Regions from separate parts of the Streptomyces sp. NPDC047061 genome, predicted to be linked through region 1. Evidence: riboswitches for the same ligand, from Rfam matches in the RefSeq annotation. Region 1 holds a riboswitch; each other region holds the start of a gene.

Region 1 (9,822 bases):
GCGAGAAGGTCGACGAGCTGGTGGCGAAGGCGGTCTCGGCCGGCGGCACGGCGAACGACGACATCCAGGACCAGGGTTTCATGTACGGCCGTTCCTTCGAGGACCTCGACGGCCACTCCTGGGAGATCGTGTGGATGGACCCGGCGGCGGTCCAGGGCTGACGCCTAGAGTGGGCGGGTGCCTCCGACACCCGCCCAGCGCCCCGCCCCGCCGCATCCCGCCCAGTCCCGGCCCGCGCAGCCGCACCGCGCCGCCCGTGACCGTGAGATCGAGTCCCTCGCCGAGTTCGACGAGGTCGTCGCCGCGCACGGGACGCTTGCCCGGTACCGGCTCCAGGCCGTCGATCTGACGGACCGTACGGACGCCCTGCTGGCCACCGACACCACCGGTGCCGTCTTCCTCGGCTGCCCGATGTCCGCCGAGGCCGCCGCCCGGGTCGGCGCGTCCGGCGCCCTGGTGTTCCCGCCGGTCCCGGACCTCCCCTTCGACCCCTACCGCGCCTTCGTCTACACGCCCGGCGAGCTGTTCGAGTCGCTCGACGCGGGCTACGAGGCGACCCCGGACGCCCGTTCGTACGCCTGGTTCGAGCAGACCAGGGCGGACGGCGACATATTCGGCTCGATGCTGCGCTCGATCCACGACGACGCGGTCTCCGACGCCCTGGACGAACTCCTCGTCGGCGCCCGGGTGGTGGGCGTGATGGGCGGGCACGCGATGGCCCGCGGCACAGCAGAGTACGCCGGTGCCGCCCGGCTCGGCCGGGAGCTGGCGCGGGCCGGCTTCACGGTGGCGACCGGCGGCGGGCCGGGCGCGATGGAGGCGGCGAACCTCGGCGCGTACGCGGCGCCCTTCGACGACGTGATGCTCGACGAGGCCCTGGAACTCCTCGCCAAGGCGCCGTCGTTCCGGCCGTCGGTCACCGACTGGGCGCGCGCCGCCTTCGAGGTCCGCGAGCGCTGGCCGGACGGCGGCCCGTCGGTCGGCATCCCCACCTGGTTCTACGGCCACGAGCCGCCGAACGCCTTCGCCGCGCACATCGCGAAGTACTTCGCCAACGCCACCCGCGAGGACGGCCTGCTGGCCCGTTCCAACGCCGGTGTGGTGTTCCTGCCGGGTGCCGCCGGGACCGTACAGGAGATCTTCGACAACGCGACGCCCAACTACTACGAGTCACGGGGCGAGCCGACCCCGATGGTGCTCGTGAACGAGGCGCACTGGAGCGAGAAGCTGCCGGCCTGGCAGCTGCTGACCTCGCTCGCCGGGGAGCGCGCGATGGCGTCCCGTATCGCCCTCGTTGACCGGATCGAGCAAGCTTCACAGGCACTGAAACGCCTCGGTGATTAATAAGCGGGCAAAGTCAACGCACGTGGACCGCATATGCATTGACACTACTTATGGAGCGCTTATAGACCTGTGAGCCTCCCGGGGATGCTGATGCCTCACCTCACCGTTGCGTCAACTCCCCCCACTACCCCCCGCAGTTATGCACTCAGTAAGGACAAACGTGTCCATATCCCGCCGCAGCGCGCGTCGTTCCGTGCGCATCCTGGGTGTTGCCTCCGCGTCGGCCGCGCTGGTTCTGAGCTTCTCCAGCAGCGCTCTCGCGTGCAACATCAAAGAGTTCTCCGCCGAAGCCACCTGCGACGGCTCCAACGGTGTCATCACGGTGACCGATCAGGACGCCACTGGTACGCCGGCCACCATCACTGTCTTCCTGGAGACCAACGGCGCCGACGCCAAGCAGGTCGGCGACGAGCAGACCGTCAAGGGCTCCGCGAAGGGTACGCAGGTCACCTTCTCCGAGGACTGGGCGCCCGACGCGACGTATCGCGTCCACGTCAAGGTCGACAGTGGCAAGACCCAGATCGACACGGACATCACGCCGAACCTGACGACCCCGTCGACGGCGTGCAAGTCCGACGACAGCGCCAGCCCCTCCCCGTCGGAGTCGGCCACCCCGTCGCCGTCGGAGTCCGAGTCCACCCCGGCCGAGTCGGACTCCCCGACCCCGTCGGCCACGGACAGCAGCAGCACCGCCCCGGCGTCCACGTCGGACAACGCCCCGTCCCCGGCCGTCGGTGAGTCGAACCTCGCCGAGACCGGTGCCAACTCCAACACCGGCCTGATCGCCGGTATCGCCGCCGCGCTCGTGGCGGTCGGCGGTGGCGCGGTCTGGTTCGGCATGCGCCGTCGTGGCGCGCACAGCGCCAACTGACGCACCTCACACTCGTACATCGTCGAGGCCCGTCCCCGTATCCCCGGGGGACGGGCCTCGGCCGTACCCGCGCACGCGGTCAGTCCAGTACGACGGTCTCCGCCGCGTCGAACTCGACGCCCACCGCGTCCCCGGCCTCGGGTGCCTCCCGCAGCGCGCAGGCCGCCGCCAGACGGGGGCCGCCGCCGTCCCGGGGCTGGAGGTGGACGGTGACATGGGTGCCCTGGAAGGTGCGCGCGGCCACCGTGCAGGGCAGCCCCGCGTCGGCGGCGACCAGCCGTACGCCGGCCGGCCGTACGAGCAGGGTCCGCGTCCCCTGCCCGGAGCCCTCGGGCACCGGCACCTTCCCCCACGGCGTCACCGCGACCGTTCCCTCGACGGTCGCCGGGACCACGTTGTCGAAGCCGAGGAAGCGGGCCACGAACTCGTCCGCGGGCCGCTGCCAGACGTCGAGGGGCGTGCCGGACTGGGCGATCCGCCCGTCCCGCATCACCACCACCCGGTCGGCCAGCGCGAACGCCTCGCCCTGGTCGTGCGTCACGGCGAGCACGGTGGTGCCCAACCGCCCGAACAGCTCCCGGAGTTCGACCACGAGCCGCTCCCGCAGCGAGCGGTCGAGCTGCCCGAGGGGTTCGTCGAGCATCAGCAGCCGGGGCCGGGGCGCCAGCGCCCGGGCGAGCGCCACCCGCTGCTGCTCCCCGCCGGAGAGCCCGGCGACGGCCCGGCGGGCCGCACCCGGAAGCCCCACCAGCTCCAGCAACTCACCGACCCGCTCGGCCTGTTGTGCTTTCCCTTCGCCGCGCATCCGGAGCCCGAAGGCCACGTTCCCGCCCACGTCCCGCTGCGGGAACAGCTGGTGGTCCTGGAACATCAGCCCGACCCCCCGCCGATGCGCGGGCACCCGAGCCTGGTCGTGCCCGTCGAGCAGCACCCGCCCGGAGCCCAGCGGTTGCAGCCCGGCCACCGCCCGCAGCAGCGTCGACTTGCCGCTTCCGCTCGGCCCGAGCACGCACACCACCTCCTGCTGGGCGACTTCGAGATCGACGGCGTCCAGCACGGCCCGACCACCGAACCGCACGGTGGCCGCGTCGAGAGTCAGCAGCATCAGAACTCCCCCGTCCGGTCGGTCCGCAGCCGCTCCAGGACCAGCAGCGCCACCGCGCACACCACCATCAGAATCGTGGAAAGGGCCATCGCCTGGCCGTAGTTGAGATCACCGGGGCGGGACAGCAGCCGGGCCACGGCGACCGGCAGGGTCGGGTTGTCCGGCCGCGCGATGAACACCGTCGCGCCGAACTCCCCCAGCGACACGGCGAACCCGAACCCCGCCGCGATCAGCAGCGCCCGGCGCACCATCGGCAGGTCGACCTCCCGCCACACCCGCCACGGCGCGGCCCCGAGCACGGCCGCCGCCTCCCGCAGCCGCTCGTCCACGGCCCGCAGCACGGGCAGCATGGTCCGTACGACGAAGGGGACGCCGACCAGCGCCTGGGCGAGCGGGACCAGGATCCAGGACTGACGCAGATCCAGCGGCGGCTTGTCGAGCGCGATCAGGAAGCCGAAGCCGACGGTCACCGCGGACACCCCGAGCGGCAGCATCAGCAGCGCGTCGAACCCCCGCACCAGCCGCCCCGCGTCCCGCCGGGCCAGTGCGGCGGCGGCGAGTCCGCCGATCACCACCGCGATGGCGGTGGCCGCGACCGCGTACTCCAGGGAATTGACCACCGACTCGATCGGCGCGACCAGGAAGGTCCCGCCGTCCGCGTCGCCCAGCGCCCGGTAGTACCCGAACCCCCCGTCCAGCGACCGCCGCACCAGCACGGCCAGCGGCAGCACGAGCAGCACGGCGATGGTGGCCAGGACCCCGGCGAGCAGCGCCCACTGCCCGGCCCCGCGCGGCCGGCGTGCCGTCACCGACGGGTCCACCAGTCGCAGGGCGCTCTCCCGCCGCCGTACCGTCCACGCGTGCACGGCGAGGATCGCGCCGACCGCCACGAACTGCACGATCGTCAGGACGGCGGCCGTGGAGAGGTCGAAGATCTCGGAGGTCTGCCGGTAGATCTCCACTTCGAGGGTGGAGAAGGTGGGCCCGCCGAGGATCTGCACCACGCCGAAGGAGGTGAAGGTGAACAGGAACACCATCAGCGCGGCGGCGGCCACGGCGGGCGCGAGCGCGGGCAGCGTGACCTTCCGCCAGGCGCCCAGCGGGGAGGCGCCGAGCATCCGGGCGGCCTCCTCCTGCCGGGGGTCCAGCTGGGCCCAGAGCCCGCCCACGGTCCGTACGACGACCGCGTAGTTGAAGAAGACGTGCGCCAGCAGGATCGCCCAGACGGTGGTGTCGAGCCGTACCCCCCACCACTCGTCCAGCAGCCCGCCGCGCCCGACGAGCGCGAGGAAGGCGGTCCCCACCACGACCGTCGGCAGCACGAAGGGAACCGTCACCACGGCCCGCAGCACCTGCTTGCCCGGGAAGTCGAGGCGGGCGAAGACATGGGCGGCGGGCAGCGCGGCCAGCAGGGTGAGCGCGGTGGAGGCGAGCGCCTGCCAGGTGGTGAACCAGAGCACGTGCCGGATGTCGGACTGGCCGAGGACGTCGGCGATCCGCCCGAGCCGCCAGACCCCGTCGACCTTCAGGCCGCGGCTGACGATCGCGGCGACCGGCCAGGCGAAGAAGACGCCGAAGAACGCGACGGGCACGAGCATCAGCCCGAGCCGCGCCGCGCTCCCCGAACGGCCCTTGTGCGGGGCTACTTCAGTACGAGTGACGTCCACGTCTTGACCCACTGGTCACGGTTGGCGGCGATCTTGTCGGGCGCCATGGTCTCGGGATCCTGGGCGGCGGGCCCGTACTTCGTGAACTCGGCGGGCACGCTCGCGCCCTTCACCACCGGGTACACGAACATGTTCAGCGGCATGTCCTCCTGGAACTCCCTGGAGACCAGGAAGTCGATGAGCGCCTTGCCGCCCTTGGTGTTCCCGGCGTTGCTCAGCAGTCCCGCGAACTCGATCTGCCGGAAACAGGTGCCGGTCGCGACGCCGGTGGGCGCGGTGCTCGGCTTCGGATCGGCGTAGATGACCTCGGCGGGCGGCGAGGAGGCGTACGACACGACGAGCGGCCGGTCGCCGCCCGCCTTCTTCCCGCCGGCCGAGCCGGAGAACTCCTCGTTGTAGGCCTGCTCCCAGCCGTCGACGACCTTGACGCCGTTGGCCTTGAGCTGCTTCCAGTAGCCCTGCCATCCGCTGTCCCCGTACTGCGCCGCGGACCCGAGCAGGAAGCCGAGCCCCGGCGAGGAGGTGGACGCGTTCTCGGTGACGAGGAGGTTCTTGTACTGGGGCTTGACGAGGTCGGCGTACGACGTCGGCGGGGTCAGCTTGTGCTTGCTGAAGTACGCCTTGTCGTAGTTGACGCAGATGTCGCCGTAGTCGATGGGCGTGACCCGGTGCTCGGCCGCGTCGAGTTGGTACGCCGTACCGACCGTGTCGAGCCCCTTCGCCGCGTACGGCTGGAAGAGACCGTTGTCGAGGGCCCTGGAGAGCAGGGTGTTGTCGACGCCGAAGAAGACGTCGCCCTGCGGGTTGTCCTTGGTCAGGATCGCCTTGTTGACGGCCTGCCCGGCGTCACCGTCCTTGAGGACCCTGACCTTGTAGCCGGACTGCTTCTCGAAGTCCTGGAGCACGTTCTTGGAGACGGCCCACGAGTCGTGGCTGACGAGGGTGACGGTCTTGGAGTCGGAGCCGGACCCGCTGTCCGACGACGAGCACGCGGACAGCGTCACGAGCCCGAGCCCGACCGCCGCGGCCACGAAGGTTCTGGTGTGCCTGATGTGCACTGGTTCATTCCTCCTGGAGTTGACCAGGAAGAGACGCGGCCCTGCCCGCGGTGTGCGGGCAGGGCGCAACAGCTTGAGTGATGACCGAACTTCCTACCCAGAATGACCTGGGCGAGGTTCAGAGGGTCTGCGGCCCGGTTGCCGCACTCTCAGCGCTGTGGCGCTCCCCTGTCGGATTATGAAGATGTGTTGGCCAGATCCTACCGCTCGGTGTCCAGGGCGGTTACCTCTCGGTGGCCGCGAGCTGACCACAGGCGCCGTCGATCTCCTGGCCCCGGGTGTCCCGGACGGTGACCGGTACCCCGTGCGCCTCGATCGCCTCGACGAACGCCTTCTCGTCCTCCGGCCGCGACGCGGTCCACTTCGAACCCGGCGTCGGGTTCAGCGGGATGAGGTTGACGTGCACGGGCTTGCCCTTGAGCAGGCGCCCCAGCCGGTCCCCCCGCCAGGCCTGGTCGTTGATGTCGCGGATGAGCGCGTACTCGATGCTGAGCCGCCGCCCGCTCTTCTCGACGTACTCGAAGCCGGCGTCTAGGACCTCGCGCACCTTCCACCGCGTGTTCACGGGGACGAGGGTGTCGCGCAGTTCGTCGTCGGGGGCGTGCAGCGAGATCGCGAGCCGGCACTTGAAGCCCTCGTCGGCGAACCGGTGGATGGCCGGGACGAGTCCGACGGTCGAGACGGTGATCCCGCGCTGCGAGAGCCCCAGTCCGTCCGGCGCCGGATCGGTGAGCGCCCGGATGGCGCCGACCACCCGCTTGTAGTTGGCGAGCGGCTCCCCCATCCCCATGAAGACGATGTTGGACAGCCGCGCGGGCCCGCCGGGCACCTCGCCGTCCCGGAGCGCCCGCATCCCGTCGACGATCTGATGGACGATCTCGGCGGTCGACAGGTTCCGGTCGAGCCCCGCCTGTCCGGTCGCGCAGAACGGGCAGTTCATCCCGCAGCCGGCCTGCGAGCTGATGCACATGGTCACCCGGTCCGGGTAGCGCATCAGCACCGACTCGACGAGCGTCCCGTCGAAGAGCTTCCACAGCGTCTTGCGGGTCGTCCCCTCGTCGGTCGACAGATGCCGCACGACGGTCATCAGCTCGGGGAACAGCGCCTCCCGCAGCTTGTCCCGCGAGCCGGCCGGGATGTCCGTCCACTGCTCGGGGTCGTGCGCGTACCGCGCGAAGTAGTGCTGCGAGAGCTGCTTGGCACGAAACGGCTTCTCCCCGACCTCGGCCACCGCGTCCTTGCGCTCGGCGGGCGAGAGATCGGCGAGATGCCGCGGCGGCTTCTTGGCTCCGCGCGGCGCGACGAAAGTGAGTTCTCCGGGCTTAGGCATAACCCAACCAGTGTCGCAGATCAACTGCGGTGGCCCGCGACCGTGGGTTTCGGCGGGAGTCCGGGGGCTCAGCGCCCGGCGGTCGTGATGATGGCGAGGAGGGCGCCGAAGGGGTCGAGGAACATGGCGAAGCGGCCGATGCCCGGGGCTTCGGTGACCGGGATGAGGACGGTGGCTCCGGCCCCGGTGGCCCTGGCCAGCGTGGCGTCGCAGTCGGTCACCTCGAAGTACGGGTGCCACTCCGGGGTGGATCCGGCGTCGAGGTTGGCCTGGGGCAGCTGCATCAGCCCGCCGTGGGCCGCCGCCGGGCCTGCGCCGGCCGGGGTGAGGATCGTGTAGGTCAGCCCCGGGCCCATCGGCACGTCGCGGGTCTGCCAGGAGAAGACCGACTCGTAGAAGGCCTTCGCCGCGCTCGCGTCGGTGGTGTACAGCTCCGTTCTGGCGAGGCTGCCGGGGACCGCGACGAGGTCCAGGCCCTGGGTGTCGCCCGGCTGCCAGACCGCGAAGTCCGCGCCGGTGGGGTCGGTGAAGGCGGCCGCCCGGCCGGCGGTGAAGACGTCCGCCGGGGCGACCCGGACGGAGCCGCCCGTCTGTTCCACGGCCTTGGCGGTGGCGTCGGCGTCCGGGGTGTGGAAGTACACCGTCCAGGACGGGCTCGCGCCCTCCTCGGTGAGCGGGCCGATCCCTGCGAGCGTCCCGCCGTCCTGCTCGAAGAAGCCGTAGCCGCCGGCCTCCGGTCCGGCCGACCGGTGCTGCCAGCCGAAGACGGCGGAGTAGAAGGCGGCGCTCGCGTCGGTGTCGGGGGTGCCCACGTCGAGCCAGTTCGGGGCGCCGGGAACGTACTGGGTGGTCAGCATGGCGGGGTCCTCCTCGGCCGTCCGCGGCCGTCTTCGCTCACCAGGTCACGGGCAGCGTACGCGGTCCCCGGATCAGGCCCTGGCGCTGGAACTCGACCTCCTCGGGAGGTACCGCCAGGCGGATGTCCGGGAAGCGCGCGAGGACCGAGCCGATCATGGTCTCGGCCTCCATGCGGGCCATGATCGCGGCCATACAGTGGTGGGGGCCGTGGCCGAAGGCCAGGTGGGGGCCGTTGGTGCGGTCGAAGTCCAGGTCGTCGGGGTCGGTGAAGACCGCGGGGTCGCGGTTGGCGGCGACATAGGCGTTGTAGACGACCTCGCCGGCCCGGATCAGCTGGCCGCCGACCTCGACGTCCTCGACGGCGACGCGCGGGATGCCGACGCCGTTGCGGTGCGGGACGTAGCGGAACAGCTCGTCCACGGCCTTGGGGAGCAGCTCCGGCTCACGGCGCAGCCGGTCCAGGTGCTTGGGGTGGGTGAGCAGCGCGTACATCATCGAGCCGCTGTTGTTGCGGACCGCGTGGCCACCGCTGACCTGGATGGCGGTGGCCAGGGAGATCGCCTCGTCGCCGGTGATCTCGCCGTCCGCGGTGGCCTGGGCCAGCACCCCGGCGAGGTCCTCGCGGGGCTCCTCGCGGCGGCTCTGCAGCAGCTCGGAGATCCGGGCCCGGGTGGTGCGGGCGGCCTCCCGGGCGCGCGCCTCGGCGTCGGGGCCCGCGGAGAGCAGCGCCTCGCCGGTGGCCGCCCAGCGGTGCCAGTCCTTCTCGTCGACGCCGAGGAAGTCACGGATCACGGCGATCGGGAAGGGGCCGTGCAGATGCTCCATGAGGTCGGCCGGCGGGCCCGCGGCCTCCATCGTGTCGAGGAGTTCACCGGCCCGGCGCTCCGCCATCGGCCGCAGCCGCTGCATGGCCCGCCCGGTGAAGGCCCGGGCGACGACCCGGCGCAGCCGGTTGTGCCGGGGCGGGTCGATGTACTGGAGGCCCGCCGTCTGGGAGGCCACGGGCGCCGGGCGCATGCTGGTGATGTCGCGGCCGACGACCGCCTCCCGGGAGAAACGCGGGTCGGAGGTGACGAAGCGGACGTCCTCGTAGCGGGTGACCAGCCAGGCGTCCCCCTCGCCGTGCGCGAGCCTGATCCGGGTGACCGGCTCGTCGCGCAGCAGTTCGTCCAGGAACGGGTCCGGGTCGAGCGCGGGCAGATCGTCGACGGGCCAGAACCGCACCGGCGGAGGAGGCGGGGTCGGGGACGGGGTGGAGGCCGGGGCCGGGTCGAGGGGCATGGGCACACTCCCTGCACGTCGGAGGACACAGCGTCCTCACAGGGAGTCTGCCTCCGACCGGCATGACCATGCGATTTCTGCTGCGTCATCCGGGGCCGGGATACCGCCGAGCCCCCGCCCTGTGAAGGACGGGGGCTCGCCTACGACAGCTGCACGGCAGCCACTGCCGACGTGTCTGTAGATCGGCCACCGCTGACGAAGGAGATCGGTCGCCGCCGACGAAGGAGCTCAGCCGCGGCCGGCGAAGCGGATCAGCCACTGCCGACGAACAGCACCATCAACAACCACACCACCGGCGCCGTCGGCAG
Region 2 (9,822 bases), on a different contig from region 1:
ACGCTGAACCGGAGTCCTGCCCGGATTCACCACCCCTGGGTCATCACACGGCGCGACGGGCATTCCTATGATGGGCCCACGACACCGCGGGCCGCTGCGACCAGGCAGTCCGAAGCGGTGCAGATGCGGCGCGATGGTGGAGGGGTCTGATGACTCAGGGGGCCGGTCAGGGACCCGAGGCGGAGCGGACGGCGACGTTGCGCGACTTCCGGGTGCCCGGGTACGTCAACGAGACCGGTCCGTACGCCCCCAGCACCCACCCCGGCGACGTCGTCCCACCGCTCGACGACATGTACCCCGAGGGATATCCGGACGGGTACACACCCACCCAGCGCGACCTGCCGGTCATCCACCGCGGCGACACGCTCCAGACGCCCGTCGAACCGGCCGCCGGCCCCGCCGCGCAGCCCGGGAACGGCCCCGGCCCGCTGTTCGTGGTCGGTGACGTGCACGGCTACTTCGACGAGCTGTTCGCCGCGCTCCGCGAGCAGGGTCTGATCGACGCGGACGGGCAGTGGTGTGCGGGCACCGCCCGGCTGTGGTTCCTCGGCGACTTCACCGACCGGGGTCCGGACGGCATCGGCGTCATCGACCTGGTGATGCGGCTGTCCGCCGAGGCGGCCGCGGCCGGCGGCTACTGCAAGGCCCTCATGGGCAACCACGAGCTGCTGCTGCTCGGCGCCAAGCGGTTCGGCGACACCCCCGTCAACTCCGGCGCGGGCACCGCCACCTTCCAGGCGGCCTGGCTGCTCAACGGCGGCCAGAAGACCGACATGGACCGGCTCCAGGACCACCACCTGCAGTGGATGGCCCGCCTGGACGCCGTCGAGGAGGTCGACGGCTATCTGCTGGTCCACTCCGACACCACCGCCTACCTCGACTACGGCGACTCGATCGAGGCGGTCAACGACACGGTCCGCGAGACCATCACGCGTAATGACGCGGACGAGGTGTGGGATCTGTTCCGCAAGTTCACCAAGCGCTTCTCCTTCCGCGACGAGGGGGGTGCAGACGCCGTCCGTTCCCTTCTCGATACGTACGGAGGCACCCGCATCGTTCACGGACACAGCCCGATTCCCTATCTGCTGGGGGAAGTCGGCTCCGAGGAGGGCGAAGAGGGCAACGGCCCCGTTGTGGAGGGACCGCACGTCTACGCCGACGGGCTCGCCATCGCCATGGACGGTGGCGTGACCATGGCCGGAAAGCTGCTGGTGAGGCAACTTCCGCTGGACAACTGAGCTTTCGCCGGGCTGTTCGATCCCCCCGACGTCACACGCGGGACATCCCCAATTTCCGGCAACCCCCTGTCACCGCGTGCCGTAACGGCTCTACCATCGGTTTATCCGTAGCAGGCTCCCCTCCGTTTCTGCCCGACGGCTCGCCGCCGTGCGAGCCACCAGCCCTACGGAGCATCGGGGGATGCACATGAACAGCGTTCCGCAGCACCTGCACAGCGAGGACCGCCAGGAGTACGAGCGGATCCTCGACGAGGCGCTGCGCTCCGCCCAGTACCGTCCCGAACTGGCCGGTATAGGCCAGCGTTTGAACACCGAACAGCTGCGCACCATGGCGCTCAACGCCACCACTCTGATCACGGCGGCCGCGGCGACCGAGTACCAGCACTATGTGAAGGTCCGCGAGGAACTGCGCAATCCGGCGCGGTCCACCCCGGCCGCCGTCCACGAACCCGGCTCCGTGGAGCCGGGCGCGGGCGGCGCGATGGGGCTCGCCACCACCCTCGGCGAGGCCGCCGAGACCACCGGCGCCGGAGGCTTCGCCCTCGCCCTGGTCCTGGCGCCCGTGCTCGCCGGTACCGCCGCCGCCATCTTCCTGCTCGTCGGCTACGTCCTGAAGATGCTGGACCCGGCACCGGCGTTCGCCCAGACCATGCTCACCGCGGGCTGGGTGTTCGGCGTCGTGACCGCGGCCGCCATCATCATGGCCGGCGCGGGACTGCTGCTCACCGCACTGCGCAACAGCCCCTCGCTGGAGGCCGGAGCCTACGGCGAACCCGGCGGGGAGGTGGCCAAGGCCCGCGAGGCCTGGCGGGACGCCCTGTTGGAGCGCGGCATCCTGCCCTTCCTGCGGGAAGCGCTGGCCACCGACACCGGCACGGCCGGACTGCGGCGCACCGCCCCGCCGAGCCCGGCGGGCCGGATGCCGCGGCTCGGTTACGACCGTCCCGGCTTCAGCACCGACGACGGCGCCGCACCCGCCCCCCGCCCGAGCTTCACCAGCCCGGACTACACCAGCCCGGACTTCGGAGGCCCGGAACACCAGCCGGAATGACCCCGGCTTGCGCCCCCGGCCAGGGGGCGCAGGCCGGACAACCGGTCTAGGAGGCCGCGCCGGGGAGCTGACGGGCAGCCCGCCCGTCGAACTCCTCCCGCGCCGCCTGCATGGCGGCCACGTTCGCCTGCGACCAGTCGGTGATGCGCTGCACGAGCCCGCCCGCCTCCCGGCCCAGCCGGGTCAGCCGGTACTCGACCCGCGGCGGCACCGTCGGATACACCGTGCGCGTCAGCAGTCCCTCCCGCTCCAGCGCGCGCAGGGTCTGCGTCAGCACCTTCGGCGTCACGCCGTCCAGCCGTCTGCGCAGCTCCGCGAACCGCATGGGCCGGCCGTCCGCAAGGGCCACCAGCACCAGCATGGTCCACTTGCCGGCGATCACGTCCAGCACGGCACGGGTGGGGCAGTCGCGCAGGAAGACGTCCACGCCGCCGTGTTCTCTCAGGTCGAAGCCGGTATCCATGAGGAACCTCGATATCAGGAAAGTGCCTTCTTCCACAGGGCAGTTGCCGAGGTCGAGCATGGAACGCGCCGCGGCCGCCGCGGCCACCACAACGACCACAACGACCGCGACCCGCCGCTGCCCTCCGCGGCCTGCCGCTACCCGTCGCCGAGGAGCTCTGATCCGATGTCCGCCCGTATGCATGCCGTCGTCCAGTCCGTGTTCGGTGGTCCCGAGACGCTGGAGTACGCCGAGACCGGCATACCGGAGCCGGGCCCCGGAGAGGTCCTGCTGCGGGTCGCCGGGGCCGGGGTGAATCCCGGCGACGCGGTGCTCCGCTCCGGCCGGGTGCCGGAGCTGGTCGAGCTGCCGTGGACGCCGGGCAACGATGTCGCCGGCACCGTGGAGCGGGTCGGCGAGGGCGTGACACGGTTCGCCCCGGGCGACAGGGTGTACGGCATGCTGCCGGTCTCCCGGCGCGGTGCGTACGCAGAGTTCACCGCCGTACCGGCCGGGGCGCTGGCCCCCGCTCCCGGGAACGTCGATCTGGCGGTCGCGGGTGCCGTCCCCCTCGCCGCGGTGACCGCCTGGCAGGCACTGGCCGTGCTGGCGCGGGTCCGGCCCGGTGACCGGGTGCTCATCCATGCGGCGGCCGGTGGCGTCGGCCATGTCGCGGTGCAGCTGGCCAAGGAGCTGGGGGCGTACGTCATCGGCACGGCCCGGGGTGGCCGGCACGACCTGCTGCGCGGGCTGGGTGCCGACGAGCTGATCGACTACACGACCACCGGCTTCGAGTCCGCCGTGGCTCCGGTGGACACGGTTCTGGACCTGGTCGGCGGGTCCTACGGGCCGCGCTCCCTGGATGTGCTGCGCCCCGGCGGCCTGCTCGTCGGTGCGTCGATCGACCCGGGAACGGACGAACGCCAGGCGGCCGAGCGCGGGATGCGCTACGTGTGGGTCACTGCCGCCCCCTCCGGTGAGCTGCTGGAACGGATCACGGAACGTATCGAGGCGGGCAGGCTGCGGATACTCGTCCAGGACACCTACCCGCTGTCCGAGGCCGCCGAGGCCCACCGCGCGATCGAGGCCGGCCGCACCACCGGAAAGCTCGTCCTGATCCCGTGAAAGGCACTGCCGTCCCCCTATGAAGGTCCGTCCATGAAGCTCCGTCACAAGGTGCGCGTGGTCCTGCTCGACGGTGACCACCTGGTTCTCCTGCGCCGGGGATGGCCGGGTGGCTCCCCGTACTGGACGACGGTGGGCGGCGGCGTAGAACCCGACGACGCCGGTCTCGAAGCGGCACTGCGCCGCGAGGTCATGGAGGAGATCGGCGCCACGATCGGCCCCGCCACGCCTCTCCTGACCGTGACCGAACCGGGCGGGACGCTCACCGTCACCCAGCACTTCTTCCTCGCCGACCTGCTGGACATGGACCAGGACCGCCGCGACGGCCCCGAGGTGGACGCCCCCGACACCGGCGACTTCGAGCCGGTCCGGATCCCGCTGGACCTCACCGCCGTGACCGCACTCGACCTGAACCCACCCGAACTCGCCGCGTACGTGCCGGCCCACGCCGAGGCATGGCGAGCCCGGTAGCCGGGGCGGTCCCGACGGCCGGGCCGTGTGCCGAAGCCCGCTTCCCGAGCCTCCGGCACACTCCCGGGTCCGCCCTCAGTCCGCGATCGGCAGATACACCCGGTTCCCCGCAGCCGCGAACTCCTTCGACTTCTGAGCCATCCCCGCCTCGACCTCGTCCCGACTCCCGCCGTGCTCGCGCCGGATGTCCTGCGAGATCTTCATCGAGCAGAACTTCGGCCCGCACATCGAGCAGAAGTGGGCCGTCTTCGCCGGCTCCGCCGGCAGGGTCTCGTCGTGGAACTCTCGGGCCGTGTCCGGGTCCAGGGCGAGGTTGAACTGGTCCTCCCACCGGAACTCGAAGCGGGCGTCGGACAGCGCGTCGTCCCACTCCTGCGCGCCCGGGTGGCCCTTGGCGAGGTCGGCCGCGTGGGCGGCGATCTTGTAGGTGATGACGCCGGTCTTGACGTCGTCCCGGTTGGGCAGGCCCAGGTGCTCCTTGGGTGTGACGTAGCAGAGCATCGCCGTGCCCCACCAGGCGATCATCGCGGCACCGATGCCGGAGGTGATGTGGTCGTACGCCGGTGCGACGTCCGTGGTCAGCGGGCCGAGCGTATAGAACGGAGCTTCATCGCAGATCTCCTGCTGAAGGTCGATGTTCTCCTTGATCTTGTGCATCGGGACATGGCCCGGGCCCTCGATCATCGTCTGTACGTGGAAACGCTTCGCGATCCGGTTGAGTTCCCCGAGCGTGCGCAACTCCGCGAACTGGGCCTCGTCGTTGGCGTCCGCGATGGAGCCGGGGCGCAGGCCGTCGCCCAGGGAGTACGTGACGTCGTAGGCGGCGAGGATCTCGCAGAGTTCCTCGAAGTTCTCGTACAGGAACGACTCCTTGTGGTGCGCGAGGCACCAGGCCGCCATGATCGAGCCGCCGCGCGAGACGATGCCGGTCTTGCGGTTGGCGGTGAGCGGCACGTACGGGAGGCGTACGCCCGCGTGGACGGTCATGTAGTCCACGCCCTGCTCGGCCTGTTCGACGACCGTGTCCTTGTAGATCTCCCAGGTCAGTTCCTCGGCCCTGCCGTCGACCTTCTCCAGGGCCTGGTACAGCGGCACCGTGCCGATGGGGACGGGGGAGTTGCGCAGCACCCACTCGCGGGTGGTGTGGATGTTGCGGCCGGTGGAGAGGTCCATGACCGTGTCGGCGCCCCAGCGGGTCGCCCAGGTCATCTTCTCGACCTCCTCCTCGATGGAGGAGGTGACCGCGGAGTTGCCGATGTTGGCGTTGACCTTTACCAGGAACCGCTTGCCGATGATCATCGGCTCGATCTCCGGGTGGTTGACGTTGGCGGGCAGTACGGCCCTGCCCGCCGCGATCTCCTCGCGGACCACCTCGGGAGAAACGTTCTCGCGGATGGCCACGTACTCCATCTCCGGGGTGATCTCACCCCGGCGGGCGTACGCGAGCTGCGTCACCGCCTCGCCGTCCCGGCTGCGGCGCGGCTGGCGCGGGCGGCCCGGGAAGACCGCGTCCAGGTTGCGCAGGCCACCACGCGGCGAGGTGTGCTTGATCCCGTCGTCCTCGGGACGGACGGGCCGGCCCGCGTACTCGGCGGTGTCGCCGCGGGCGATGATCCAGTTCTCCCGCAGCGGCGGCAGGCCCCTGCGGACGTCGGTCTCGACGAGCGGATCGGTGTACGGGCCCGAGGTGTCGTAGAGCGTGACCGACTGCCCGTTGGTGAGGTGCACCTGACGGACCGGCACCCGCAGATCGGGGCGGGTGCCCTCGACATACCCCTTGTGCCAGCCGATGGACTTCCCGGCCTCCGGGGACTTTTCACCCGAAATGGGCTGTTCGTCCTGACTGAAGGCAGGCGTGCGTGCGTCCTTGTTGGTCATGAGACCTACTCCCTACGCCGGCATTACCCGGTAACAGGTTCGGCGGTCGACGCAGCGGCTTCCGTCGGGCGGCGTTTCCTGTGAAACATCACTCGTTCCACGTGAAACATCGCGAATACGGAGGTCAGCGCCCTCTCAGCCCGGTGCTCCGAGCTCCCGCGTGTGCAAAGGTGCCTCCACGCTAGCGTCAATTCGGGCGCGGTGAACAGAGGGCCCCTGCCGTTCTTGCGATGATCGGGCGGTGACCTCGACACAGCAGCACCCCTATCCGCCGCCCGAGCCGCGGCGCGGCAACGGCGCCGCGCAGGGCGGCGGACCCGGCCACGGGGGCCATGGTGCCGGTGACGGACACACCCACGGTCAGGGCGAGCAGTACGACCAGGGGCACGCCCTCAGCCACACCCACCATCACGACAACGGCCAGGCCCCCGGTCACAGTCACGGCCACGGAGAGGCCCATGGCCATGCGGCCAACGGCCGGCCCCATGGCCATGCGCCCGGTCCGAGCACCGGCCAGAGCGGCTCCGGGCCCGGCGGTGGTCACGGCCACTCGCACGGGCACAGCCACAGCCACGGCCCCGCCGCACCCGTCTCCAAGCATCTGCGCAAGGTCATCGCGGCGATCCTGATCCCCTTCACCGCCGCGGTCGCGGTCGGCCTGGTGGTGCTGTGGCCCGGCGGTGCCCCGCCGCACGAGCGCACCGGCGTCGGCTTCGACCGCCAGACGCAGGCGGCGACGGTCACCAAGGTCGTCTCGGTCAGCTGCAAGTCGGTCAACGCCTCCGGCGGCGGCTCGGCCGGAGACACCTCCACCGCCGACGGCACTTCCTCGAAGGAGGAGGGAGACACCTGCAAGAAGGCCACGGTCCGGGTCGACGCCGGCAAGGACAAGGGCCGTACCTTCACCGAGATCGTGCAGCCCGACCAGTCGCGGCAGTTGCACGAGGGCGAGAAGGTCGTGGCCGCGTACGAGCCCTCCGCGCCCAAGGACCTCCAGTACTCCGTCACCGACGTGAACCGGAAGTTCCCGATGGCGCTGCTGGCCGGGATCTTCGCGCTCGCCGTGGTGGTGGTGGGCCGGCTGCGCGGTGTGATGGCGCTGGTCGCGCTGGCGGTCAGCTTCCTGGTGCTGACCCTGTTCATCCTGCCGGGAATCCTGCAGGGATCGAACCCGCTGCTGATGGCGGTGGTCGGGTCGAGCGCCATCATGCTGATCGCCCTGTACATCTGCCACGGGCTGTCGGCCCGGACCTCGGTGGCCGTGCTCGGCACACTGGTCTCGCTGTGCCTGATCGGACTGCTCGGCTCGGAGTTCATCGACTGGGCCGCGCTCACCGGCAACACCGACGACAACACCGGCCTGATCCACGGCCTGTACCCGTCGATCGACATGAGCGGTCTGCTGCTGGCCGGTGTCATCATCGGCTCGCTGGGTGTCCTGGACGACGTGACGGTGACCCAGACCTCGGCCGTCTGGGAACTGCACGAGGCCAACCCGACCATGGGCTGGCGCGGGCTGTACCGGGCGGGCATCCGCATCGGCCGTGACCACATCGCGTCCGTCGTCAACACCCTCGTTCTGGCTTATGCGGGTGCCGCGCTGCCGCTGCTGCTGCTCTTCTCGATCGCGCAGAGCAGTGTGGCCACGGTCGCCAACAGCGAGCTGGTCGCCGAGGAGATCGTGCGCACCCTGGTCGGCTCGATCGGCCTGGTCGCCTCGGTGCCGGTCACCACGCTGCTCGCGGCCCTGGTGGTGTCCGCCGACCGGCCGGGCACGGAGACAGCCGTGTCCGTGGAGCCCGCGCCGACCGCGGCACGGGCCGGACGGGGACGGCGCCGGAAGCGGTGAGGCGCGGTGGACGGCCCGGGAGGAGGCCGTCCACGAGGCACGAGGTGAGGCACGGACGGTCCGCATGAGAAGAAGCGTGCCGGCAGGGGCCTCGCACCGGACGCGCAGAAGCGTTCCTGCGCGTCCTCACGCGGCTCGGCGGAGCGGCGTGCGCCCCGTGCCGTAACGCTTCAGCCGGCGCTCTGTTCCTCGGCCAGGATGCGGTCCAGGGCCTCGTCGAGGTGGGCGTCGAAGTCGGCGAGTGAACCCTCCTGGCCGAGCGGCACCAGCTTGTCCGTACGGTCGAGGAAAGCCACCAACGGAGGTGCGGAGGACCGGAACACCGCCTGGTCGCCGCCGACCTGAAGCCGGATCAGCACCTCGCCCAGCACCTCGGAATCGGCGGGCGCGATGTGCACATCGCCCTCGCCGCACGGCCGCCCCACCCCGTCGATCAGCAGCTCCCGGCCGAAGGCCCAGGTCACCGGCGCATCCCCGGGCAGGTGGAAGGTGAGCCGGACGGCATAGGGATCACAGGTCTCGTAGCGCAACTCCACGGGGATGCGGAAGGAGAGCTCCTCCGAGACGAGAAAGCTCATCATGACTTCTGCTTGTACGGACTCGCGCATTGCCTACCCCGTCATATGACACCGACTGGCCGGGATTTATCCCTTGATGGTGGTCAAATCTTGCTGAAAGTACACGGGAGATCACAAGGAGTGAGTTTTCAGATACTGATAGCGATCGCCAGGGACCCCAGATGCCGGCCCACTTCGCCTTGCAACTGCCGGACGGCGGGCAGCAGCCGGTCGGCCTGGTGGAGAGGGAGGGAGACGGCGATCGTGGCGGCCGTGGTGCCGACGGTGAGGGGGATCGCCGCACACACCGTCCCCAGTGCGTACTCCTGGCGCTCCACCACCGGTTCCATCCGCCGCGTCCGCTCCAGCCGCCGCAGCAGGGTCTGGTCGTCACGGACCGTGTACGGGGTGAGGGGTCGCACCGGATAGCGGCCGAGATGGTCGCGGCGGACGTCCTCGTCCAGCTGGGAGAGCAGACACTGGCCGATGGCGTGCGCGTGCCCGGTCTCGCGGAAGCCGGCCCACTCCTCGACCGCCGGAGTCCCCGGGGAGTCGGAGACGCACATGACCTCGATCTCGCCGTCCCGGTACATGGCGTAGTACACCGGGACACCGATCGAATCGCGCCAGTGGGCGAGGGTGTCGGCGACCGCGCTGCGACGTTTCTGCTGCGCCCCGCTGCTGCTCAGCCGCTCCGCCGCCTCACCGAGGAAGAACAGCCCCTTGTCGCGGCGCAGGTAGCCCTCGTGAACGAGGGTGCGCAGCAGGTGGTAGGCGGTGGGCAGCGCGAGGCCGGTCTCCCGGGCCAGTTGTTTGGCGGGTGCGCCGTGCGCGTGTCCGGCGACGCACTCCAGCAGGCGCATCGCGCGCTGCACGGAGCCGATGAGCGTGGCCGAGTGTGGCTGTGCGGGGTCGACCGGGCCGGCCGGCCGCTGCACGGGGGGTGTGCTGGAACGTCGTTGGGCGGGGGGTGCTGGATGTTCCGTGGGTGCGGGGGCGGCGTCAAGCGTGGCCAAGGGTCACTCCCGGAGCGCGAGGGGGTCAGCGACTCTAACCGTCCGCCACCGCTCCCGGTCCGGCTGTACGGGAAACTTCCCTCCCCCGAGGGAACCGGTGATTCCTGTTACCGGCCACCGATTCCCACGGTCCTCACCAGTCGCTCTTCGACGAGGAGTTCGACATGAACTTCCGCACGATGTAGATCAGTCCGC
Region 3 (9,822 bases), on a different contig from region 1:
GACGCGATGGTCCGCGCGGGTCTCGTCTTCATCGACCGCTATCCGGCCTTCACCCAGCTCTACGTGGCGGAGCTGTGGCGCACCAACCGGGCCTGGCAGTCGACGCTGATGGTGGTCAGGCAGCAGGCCGTCGCGGTCGTCGAGGGTGTGCTGCGCGAGGGCGTGGAGGGCGGCGAGTTCAGCGACGAGATCGATGTGCAGCTGACGGCGGCCGCGCTGGTCGGGATGGTGCTGGTGGCGGCGCTGGACTGGAAGTCCTTCCAGCCGGAGCGCTCCCTGGACGACGTCCACGCGGCGCTGTCCCGGCTGCTGCAGGGGCGGGTGAGCGGGAAGGGCTGAGCCCGTCCGGAACCGGAACCGGAATCGGAACCGGAATCGGGACCGGCACGCGCGCGTGGCCGCGAGAAGGCCGCACGCGCGCGTGCGCGGACGAAAGCGCCGGTCCGTGGCGGCCGCGTCCCCCGCGGGCCGCCGTCGGACCGGCGCCTTCCGTACTCCCCCGTGTTTCCCCCGGTTTCCCGCTGTTCCCCCGGGTCCCCTCTCCCCCGTGTCTCGCTTCCGCCGACGCTGATCGGCGGAAGGAGCGGTCGAGGGCGCCGGCGCCGTTCCGCCGCCCCGTGTCGGCGGTACCGGACCTCGCGCCCCTTTCCGTGTCTCCACTCTCCCGTTCACGCAGGTCGCGGCCCATCCGCGCGCGTACTCAACTCGTCCCCTAGGTACACGTACTCAGGTGTGCGCACGCAGGCCCAGGACGTGCGGCCGCCGACTGGTTACGATCGCGTCCGTGTCGGTACTCCCCTTGGTCTTCACCAGCGGCTGGGCCAGCGGAATCAACGCTTATGCGGTGGTGCTGCTGCTCGGCCTCTTCGGCGCGACGGGCCTGAGCGACGACGTCCCCGAGACGCTGCAGCGCCCCGAGGTGCTGATCGTCGCGGGCGTGCTGTTCCTGTGCGAGGCGGTCGCCGACAAGATCCCGTACGTCGACTCGGTGTGGGACTCCGCGCACACGGTGATCCGGCCGGTGGCGGGCGCCTGGGTCGGGGCGCTGCTCGCCGGGCACAGCGGCTCGCTCTCGGACGTGGCGGCCGGGCTGGTCGGCGGTTCCACGGCCCTCGCCAGCCACACCGTGAAAGCCGGTACCCGGATGGCGATCAACACCTCGCCGGAGCCGTTCAGCAACATCGCGGTGAGCCTGGCGGAGGATCTCGGGGTCGCCGGGATCGTGACGTTCGCGATGTTCCATCCGCTGCCGGCGGCGATCATCGCGGGTGTGCTGCTGGCCACCGGTCTGATCGTGCTGGTGTTCCTGATCTCCCGGATCCGGCGGTTCTGGCGCCGCCGCGCCCAGCGCCGGGAGGAACGGCGGCTCGCGGCGCAGGTGGGACGGCCGCCCGGCTGACGGCCCGCCGGACCGGACTCGCCGGACCGGGCTGTCAGTGGCGGTCGATAAAGTCGCGGGCATGGGACGGATTGCGGTGATCGGCGCCGGGATGGGCGCCATGGCGGCGGCCGCCCGGCTGGCCGTGGCGGGCCACCGGGTGACGGTGTACGAGCGGACGGAGACGTACGGCGGCGAGGTACGCCGGTTCGAGCGGGACGGGTTCGCCTTCGACACCGGCCCGGGGCTGCTGACGCTGCCCGCCGTGTACCGCGACCTGTTCGTCAAGACCGGCAAGGAGCCGCTGGAGGACCGCGTCGAGCTGGTCCAGGTGGACCCGTCGGCCCGGCACGTCTTCGCCGACGGCACCGAGGTGTCCCTGCCGAACGCGTCCCGCGCGGGCGTCGTGACCACCCTGGACGAGGCGCTCGGGGCGGGCGCCGGGCAGCGCTGGGGCGACTTCCTGGTGCGGGCCCGGGAGGCCTGGGACCGCACCCGGCGCCCGCTCCTGGAGGAACCGCTGTGGCCGAACTGGCAGGTGCTGGCCGAGCGCGAGCCGTATCCGTCGGTACCGCACAAGAAGCTGCTGCGCACCCGCCGGGCGGCCACGCTCACCGAGATCGGCGCCTGGGAGCTGCGCGACGAGCGGCTCGCCGCCCTCCTGAACAGCCACGCGCTCGCCCATGGCCTCAACCCCCGGGACACGCCGGCGAGCGCAGCGGTGCTGCCGTATCTGGAGCATGCCTTCGGGACCTGGTATGTGCGCGGTGGCATGCGGGAGTTGGCGCGTGCGGTGTACGAGCGGTGCGTGCGCCGGAGAGTGGAGTTCGTGTTCGGCGCCGAGGTCACGGCGGTGCTGGCGAAGGACGGCCGCGCGGCGGGGGTGGAGCTGGCCGACAGCGGTGTGATCGACGTGGACCAGGTGGTGGCCGGGGTGGATCCGGTGCGGCTCGACGCCCTGACCCGACGCACGGGGTGCCCGCTGGACGCCGACGGCGATGTCCGGGCCGACCTGCGGTCTCCTGGTCCGGGCCGCTTCACCGTGCTGCTCGCGCTGCGCGGCGGGCCCGAGGCCGGTGCCGCGCACCGCACGGTCGTACACGCCCCGGACGAGGAGACCGAGCTGGACCTGCTGGCCTCGCCCGGCGGCGACCGGCCGGTGCGCCCCACCGTGACGGTGCTGCGCCCCGACGACCCGGCGCTCAGACCGGACGACGACCACGAGTCCGTGGTGCTGTCCGCGGTGCTGTCGGCCGAGGCCGGCTGGGAGCGGGAGAGCACCGCCGGGGCCTACACGGACTTCCTCCTGGAAGCCGCCGAGGCCGCCGTCCCGGGGCTGCGGGAGCGCCTGCTCTGGCACGAGACACGGCAGCCGGAACCGGGCACGGACACCACCGGGTCCGGGAGGATCTCCGCTCCCGCCCTCGCCGCCGGCCGGGGCCGCTTCCTGCACCCGGCCAACTCCACCCGGCTGCCCGGTCTTTACCGGGTGGGCGGCTGGTCGCATCCCGGCGGCGGGCTGCCGCACGCGGGCATGTCGGGGGCGCTGGTGGCGGGACTGATCGTGGAGGGACCGGAGTTCCGCGGCTCGCAGTGAGCCGGGTTCCCCGGGAGCGGGACCGCTTCAGAAACGGTACTGCTGCTCGTCGTAGCCGTTGCCCTGCTGGCCCTGTTGCTGCCCCTGCCCGTCGCCCTGGCCCTGGTAGGGGTACTGCTGCTCCTGCGGGAGTTCGCCGCCGTAGGTCTCGTCGCCGCGCTGCTGCGGGACCCAGACTCCGCCCGCAGGGGTCTCGCCGTAGCCGCCGGTGCCGTTGCCGTACTGGCCCTGGGCGTAGCCCTGCTGGTCGTACTGCTGGGTGCCGTACGACGACTGGTCGTACCCGGCACCGCCGTAGGTCTGGTTGTTGCCGATGTACGGGTCGGAGTAGTTCGCGTACTGCTGCTGGGCGCCCGTGTCGTAGCCGTACTGCTGCTGGCCGTAGCCGGAGTAGTCGTAGGCGTAGTTCTGGTCGGTGCCCTGGGCGGCGTAGGCCTGGTCCTGGCCGGCGGTCGCGTAGGCGGCCTGCTGGTCGCCGGTGGCGGCGTAGCCGGCGTCGCGGTAGACGCCGTAGGAGCCGGTGTCCTCGGGCATCGGCTGCGGCTCGTACACCGTGGACTCGGCCGCGCCGGGCTCCATGGTGCGGGCCGCCGGGGTGAAGACGTCGTCACGCTCGTAGTCGTCACCGCCGTAGGACGGCATGCTGCCCGTGGCGTAGGCGCCCTGCTGCTCGGCGTAGGCGGCGTCGGCCACGTCCGGGTCGGTGGCCTCCAGACCCGGGTCCTCGTCCGGCTCGCCGCGGCGGCGCTTGGTCAGGCCGCCGTCACCGTCCGTGCCGGGGCGTTTGACCGCCCAGCCGGCCTCGAAGCCGCGGCGGAACGACAGCGTGACGTACGTCTGGCCGACCGCGAACGCGATCGCACCCACACCGATCACGATGACCGACGGGATCAGGACGCCGAAGACGACCCCGAGGAAGCCGACGAAGGCGAGCAGCCGCCAGCGCAGCCGCGCCTTGTACTGCAGCAGTACCTCGCCGAGCAACCACAGCGCGACGATGCCGAACGCTGCGTAGAGGACCGTCCAGCCCATGTACGCCCCTCCTCCTGTGACCGCTACGCAGTGTGTCGTACTCCGGTGCGGCCGGTCTAGGCCCGCGGGGGATGGTGCAGGCCCAGGTTCTCGTAGATTTCCAGCGGCGCCGTGGAGTTGTTGAGCGTGATGAAGTGCAGTCCTGGCACTCCCTCGGCCAGCAGCCGGGCGCAGAACTCCGTGGCGTACTCGATGCCAATGGAGCGTACCGCCGCCGGATCGTCTTTCGCTGTGAGGATCCGCTCTTTCAGGGCGTCCGGGAACGCGGCGTTGCTGAGTTTGGGCAGCCGTTCCAGCATCTTCACACTGGTGACAGGCAGGATTTCCGGAATGACCGGGGTCTCGCAGCCGGCCGCGACGACCCGGTCACGAAGGCGAAGGTACGACTCGGCCTGGAAGAACATCTGCGTGATGGCGTAGTCGGCGCCCGCGCGGCACTTGTCGACGAAGTGCCGGACGTCGGCGTCCCAGTCACTGGAGCGCGGGTGCATCTCCGGGAAGGCGGCGACGCCCACGCAGAAGTCGCCCGACTCCTTGATGAGCCGGACGAGTTCGGCCGCGTAGGTCAGGCCCTGCGGGTGCGCCACCCAGTCGCCCATCGGGTCGCCGGGCGGGTCGCCGCGCACCGCGAGCATGTTGCGGATCCCGGCGTCCGCGTACTGGCCGATGATGTTGCGCAGTTCGGCCAGCGAGTGGTCGACCGCGGTGAGGTGGGCGACCGGGGTGAGCGTGGTGTCGGCGACGATCTGCTCGGTCTCCTTGACCGTGCCCGCGCGGGTGGAACCGCCGGCGCCGTAGGTGACGGAGACGAAGTCGGGGGCGACCGCCTCGACCCTCCGGAGCGCGCTCCACAGGTTCCGCTCACCCTTGGGGGTCTTCGGCGCCGAGAACTCGAACGAGTACGTGGTCTTGCCGGTGGCGAGCATGTCGCGCACGGTGCGTGCGCGGTCAGTCCTGGTCGATGCGGTTCCGAGGGCCATACCCGCAGGTTAGCCAGGGGCGGGCGGTCACCCAACCGAACTCGGGATATTTGCCCGAATTGTCGAGCTCGCGTCCGGATACTGGACAAGTTTCCGGACAGCCGGACGAGCGGGGAGCCGGACAGGCAGACGGTTACGCCGACCGCAGCCGCTTGGCGAACTCGGCCGCCGCCGCGCCCGGGTCGTCGGCCGCGGTCAGCGCCCGGACCACGACCACGCGGCGGGCGCCCGCGTCCAGCACCTGGTCGAGGTTGCCGAGGTCGATGCCGCCGATGGCGAACCAGGGGCGGTCGGTGCCGAGCGCGGCGGTGTACCGCACCAGGCCGAGGCCGGGGGCGGGGCGGCCGGGCTTGGTGGGGGTGGGCCAGCAGGGGCCGGTGCAGAAGTAGTCCACGCCGTCCTGCACGGCGGCCGCGGCGGCCTCGGACTCGGCGTGCGTGGAACGGCCGATCAGGACGTCCGGGCCGAGGATCGCGCGGGCCGCCGGGACCGGCAGGTCGCCCTGGCCGAGGTGGAGCACGTCGGCGCCGGCCGCGTGGGCCACGTCGGCGCGGTCGTTGACCGCGAGCAGCTTGCCGTGCCGGGCGCAGGCGTCGGCGAACACCGCGAGGTGCTCCAGCTCCTCCGCGGCCTCCATGCCCTTGTCGCGCAGCTGCACGACGTCGACACCGCCCGCCAGGACCGCGTCCAGGAACTCCGCGAGGTCGCCCTGCTCCTTACGGGCGTCCGTGCACAGGTAGAGCCGGGCGTCGGCCAGCTGGGCGCGGGCGGTGTCGGTCATCGGTGTCCCCCGTCGATTCGGTACTGGTTGCCTCAGACGGCGAGCGCCTGGGCGCGACGCTTCACCTCCGTGCCGCGATTCTCGCTGAGCGCCTGTGCGGGGGTGCCCGGCAGGGTCTCGTCGGGAGTGAAGAGCCACTCCAGCATCTCTTCGTCGGTGAAGCCGTCGTCCCGCAGGAGCGTCAGGGTGCCGGTCAGGCCCTTGACGACCTTGTCCCCGTCGATGAAGGCGGCGGGGACGTGCAGTGCCTTGTTCTCACCACGGCGGACGGCGATGAGCTGGCCCTCCTTGACCAGCTGCCGCACGCGCGTCACCTCGACGTCCATCATCTCTGCGATGTCGGGGAGGGTGAGCCAGGCGGGGACGAGAGCATCGGTGTTTGCGTCAATCTCGGTCACGGAACAAGGGTAGGCGTTCCGCCGTGGAGGCCGCGATGGGTGGTTGTCCGGGTGCGGCGCCGTGGGGGCTGGTCGCGCAGTTCCCCGCGCCCCTATCGGGGCGCTGCAGTCGCGTCTTTCAAGGGGCGGGCGGGGTCGGACAAGGCCTCCGGGTCCATTTCGCGGCCTGCCTCGATCAGGCGGCGGCCTTGCGCCAAGTCACGGGGGCGGCCTACCGCCAGCAGGGCTACCAGGCGGTCCTCGCGGAGCCAGCAGACGCTCCAGGACGGGCCCGACGGGTCGCCGCGCCACACCAGGCGGTCGGCGGCGGCGTGGTGGCCCGCGTACTGGACGAAGCGGCCGAACTGTTCCGACCAGAAGTACGGGACCGGGTCGTAGAGCGCTTCGGACTCGCCGAGGATGTTGGCGGCGACCGTGCGCGGGCCCTGGAGGGCGTTGTCCCAGTGGTGGACCAGCAGGCGCTCGCCGTAGCGGCCGGACGGGAAGGAGGCGCAGTCGCCGACCGCGTAGACGTCCGGGGCGCTGGTGTGCAGACGGTCGTCGGCCAGCACGTCGCCGCGGGTGCCCAGCTCGATGCCGGAGCCGGCCAGCCAGGCGGTGGCGGGGCGGGCGCCGATGCCGACCACGACGGCGCCCGCGGGCAGCCGCGAGCCGTCGTCGAGCAGCACCGCGCCGGGCTCGACGCCGGCCACGCGCGCGTGGGTGCGCAGTTCGGTGCCGCTGTCCGCGTACCAGGCGGTCATCGGCGCGGCGACCTCGGCCGGGAGCGCTCCCGCGAGCGGGCGGTCGGCGGCCTCCACGACCGTCACCGCGCAGCCGGCCGCACGGGCCGCGGTGGCGAACTCGGCGCCGATCCAGCCCGCGCCGACGACCACGATGTCGTGCTGCCGGGCGAGCACCGGACGCAGCCGCTCGGCGTCGTCCAGGGTGCGCAGCAGATGGACGCCGGGCACGCCCTCGGTGCCGGGCAGCGTGATCGGCTCGGCGCCGGTGGCGAGGACCAGGACGTCGTACGGCACCGGTCCGGCCTCGGTGTCCAGCTCGTGGTCGGCGGCGCGCACGCCCAGCGCGTCGCGCCCGAGCGCCAGCTCGATGCCGAGCGCCTCGAAGTCGACCTCGAAGGCGGAGCCCTCCGACTTGCCGAGCAGCACGGCCTTGGAGAGCGGCGGCCGGTCGTACGGCTGGTGCGGCTCGGCGCCGATCAGCGTGACGGTCCCGGTGAACCCCTGTTCGCGCAGGGCGACGGCGGTCTGCACCCCGGCCATGCCCGCGCCCACGACGACCACGCGCCGCGTCTGTGACGTGCTCCGTCGCTGCGTCTGCTCGCTCACGTGATCACCATAGACAAGAACGATAGACAACTGACGAGGAGTCAGTCAGGGGCGCGGCGAGTGACCTGTTCCACAGCACTGTCCACAGCGCCGTCCGAGGCCGTCTTACAAGGGCGGAGCCCCGCGGGCTAGGGTGGCGGGGAAGCACACGCGGGAGCCCGGACGCACCGGGCTGAGAGGGAGGCTGGCGGCCTCCGACCGTACGAACCTGATCCGGGTCATGCCGGCGAAGGGAGGGGCTGGACGCCCATGTCCTCACGTACGTCAGACGTCCTTGTCATCGGGGGCGGAATCATCGGCCTGGTCACGGCCTGGCGAGCGGCTCAGCGCGGGCTCGACGTCACCGTGGTCGACCCGGCGCCCGGTGGCGGGGCCGCGCAGGTCGCGGCCGGGATGCTGGCCGCGGTCACCGAGCTGCACTACGGCGAGCAGACCCTGCTGGGGCTCAACCTGGCCTCCGCCCGTCGCTATCCCGCCTTCGCCGCCGAGCTGACCGAGCTCACCGGCCACGACCTCGGCTACCGGCGCTGCGGCACCCTCGCGGTCGCGCTGGACGCCGACGACCGCGCCCATCTGCGCGAGCTGCACGCCCTCCAGCAGCAGTCGGGCCTGGAGTCCGAGTGGCTGTCCGGGCGGGAGTGCCGACGCCTGGAGCCCATGCTCGCGCCCGGTGTGCGCGGCGGGCTGCGGGTCGACGGCGACCACCAGATCGACCCGCGCCGGCTCTCGGCCGCGCTGGTGGCCGCGTGCGAGCGGGCCGGGGTGGTGTTCCACCGCGACTGGGCCGAGCGCCTGGAGGTGGGGCGGGAGCGGGCCACCGGTGTCCGCACCCGCGCGGGTGACACCTGCGGCGCCGGGCAGGTGGTGCTCGCCGCCGGAAGTCTGAGCGGACGGCTCGCGGGCGTGCCCGACGACGTGCTGCCGCCGGTGCGGCCGGTGAAGGGGCAGGTGCTGCGGCTGACCGTGCCCGCGCGGTACGCGCCGTTCCTCAGCCGGACCGTACGGGCCGTGGTGCGCGGCGGGAACGTCTACCTGGTGCCCCGGGAGAACGGCGAGCTGGTCGTCGGCGCGACCAGCGAGGAGCTCGGCTGGGACACGACGGTCACCGCGGGCGGTGTGTACGAGCTGCTGCGCGACGCGCACGAGCTGGTCCCCGGGATCACCGAGCTGCCCCTGACCGAGACCCGGGCCGGACTGCGCCCCGGCTCCCCCGACAACGCGCCGCTGCTCGGGCCGACCCTCCTCGACGGGCTGCTGCTGGCCACCGGGCACTACCGCAACGGGGTGCTGCTCACGCCGGTCACCGGAGACGTGATGGCGGAGCTGCTGACCGGCGGCGAGCCGCCGGAGGAGGCCCGTCCGTTCACCCCGAGGCGATTCGGCACCGTTCCCGGCGTCCTTGTGGAGCAGACCGCATGACCGTCTCCGTCACCATCTCCGTCAACGGGGAGCACCGGGAGATCGCCCCGGGCACCGCTCTCGACACGCTCGTGAGGTCCCTGACCGCCGCGCCCTCCGGGGTGGCCGCGGCCGTCAACGAGACCGTCGTACCGCGCGGGCAGTGGGCGACGACCGGACTCGCCGACGGTGACCGCGTGGAAGTCCTGACCGCCGTGCAGGGAGGGTGAGCGCCGTGGCCGACGATCCCTTCGTCCTCGGGGGTACGACGTTCTCCTCCCGGTTGATCATGGGTACCGGGGGTGCGCCCAGCCTGGAGGTGCTGGAGCGGGCGCTCGTCGCGTCCGGGACCGAGCTGACGACGGTCGCGATGCGGCGGGTGGACCCGGGGGTACGGGGCTCCGTGCTGTCGGTCCTCGACCGGCTCGGGATCCGGGTGCTGCCGAACACGGCGGGGTGCTACACCGCCGGGGAGGCCGTGCTGACGGCCCGGCTGGCGCGGGAGGCGCTGGGCACCTCGCTGATCAAGCTGGAGGTCATCGCCGACGAGCGGACCCTGCTGCCGGACCCGGTCGAGCTCCTTGACGCGGCGGAGACGCTGGTGGACGACGGGTTCACGGTGCTGCCGTACACGAACGACGATCCCGTGCTGGCCCGGAAGCTGGAGGACGTGGGGTGCGCCGCGGTGATGCCGCTGGGGTCGCCGATCGGGTCCGGGCTCGGGATCCGCAACCCGCACAACTTCCAGCTGATCGTCGAACACGCGCGCGTGCCGGTGATCCTGGACGCGGGAGCCGGTACGGCGTCGGACGTGGCGCTGGCGATGGAGCTGGGGTGTGCCGGGGTGATGCTGGCGTCGGCGGTGACGCGGGCGCAGGATCCCGAGCGGATGGCTCACGCCATGCGGGCCGGGGTGGAGGCGGGGCG

The links. A riboswitch is a leader RNA that binds a small molecule or an ion and turns the genes downstream of it on or off. The one in region 1 is predicted to bind thiamine pyrophosphate.
Region 2: it holds a riboswitch for thiamine pyrophosphate, as region 1 does, so the genes downstream of both, thiC (phosphomethylpyrimidine synthase ThiC) here and ABZ887_RS17260 (thiamine ABC transporter substrate-binding protein) in region 1, are expected to answer to the same signal.
Region 3: it holds a riboswitch for thiamine pyrophosphate, as region 1 does, so the genes downstream of both, thiO (glycine oxidase ThiO) here and ABZ887_RS17260 (thiamine ABC transporter substrate-binding protein) in region 1, are expected to answer to the same signal.

The regions. Positions count from the first base shown of each region.
Region 1 covers NZ_JBEYVI010000010.1:93,777-103,598, forward strand. Annotated here, with positions in the region: gene ABZ887_RS17235 (VOC family protein) at 1-161, shown strand, start outside; gene ABZ887_RS17240 (LOG family protein) at 178-1,344, shown strand; gene ABZ887_RS17245 (LAETG motif-containing sortase-dependent surface protein) at 1,484-2,215, shown strand; gene ABZ887_RS17250 (ABC transporter ATP-binding protein) at 2,295-3,320, opposite strand; gene ABZ887_RS17255 (iron ABC transporter permease) at 3,320-4,918, opposite strand; gene ABZ887_RS17260 (thiamine ABC transporter substrate-binding protein) at 4,963-6,039, opposite strand; TPP riboswitch at 6,118-6,225, opposite strand; gene rlmN (23S rRNA (adenine(2503)-C(2))-methyltransferase RlmN) at 6,269-7,375, opposite strand; gene ABZ887_RS17270 (VOC family protein) at 7,444-8,232, opposite strand; gene ABZ887_RS17275 (cytochrome P450) at 8,270-9,514, opposite strand.
Region 2 covers NZ_JBEYVI010000004.1:202,046-211,867, forward strand. Annotated here, with positions in the region: gene ABZ887_RS09440 (metallophosphoesterase) at 150-1,238, shown strand; gene ABZ887_RS09445 (hypothetical protein) at 1,420-2,289, shown strand; gene ABZ887_RS09450 (helix-turn-helix domain-containing protein) at 2,336-2,752, opposite strand; gene ABZ887_RS09455 (NADP-dependent oxidoreductase) at 2,918-3,856, shown strand; gene ABZ887_RS09460 (NUDIX hydrolase) at 3,890-4,327, shown strand; gene thiC (phosphomethylpyrimidine synthase ThiC) at 4,403-6,205, opposite strand; TPP riboswitch at 6,198-6,375, opposite strand; gene ABZ887_RS09470 (YibE/F family protein) at 6,447-8,054, shown strand; gene ABZ887_RS09475 (SsgA family sporulation/cell division regulator) at 8,225-8,662, opposite strand; gene ABZ887_RS09480 (helix-turn-helix domain-containing protein) at 8,761-9,549, opposite strand; gene ABZ887_RS09485 (DUF5326 family protein) at 9,761-9,822, opposite strand, start outside.
Region 3 covers NZ_JBEYVI010000003.1:80,608-90,429, reverse strand. Annotated here, with positions in the region: gene ABZ887_RS06485 (TetR/AcrR family transcriptional regulator) at 1-339, shown strand, start outside; gene ABZ887_RS06480 (DUF4126 domain-containing protein) at 785-1,399, shown strand; gene ABZ887_RS06475 (NAD(P)/FAD-dependent oxidoreductase) at 1,461-2,975, shown strand; gene ABZ887_RS06470 (hypothetical protein) at 3,003-4,007, opposite strand; gene metF (methylenetetrahydrofolate reductase [NAD(P)H]) at 4,064-4,987, opposite strand; gene thiE (thiamine phosphate synthase) at 5,121-5,768, opposite strand; gene ABZ887_RS06455 (Rv2175c family DNA-binding protein) at 5,801-6,166, opposite strand; gene ABZ887_RS06450 (FAD-dependent oxidoreductase) at 6,259-7,497, opposite strand; TPP riboswitch at 7,638-7,749, shown strand; gene thiO (glycine oxidase ThiO) at 7,747-8,916, shown strand; gene thiS (sulfur carrier protein ThiS) at 8,913-9,125, shown strand; gene ABZ887_RS06435 (thiazole synthase) at 9,131-9,822, shown strand, end outside.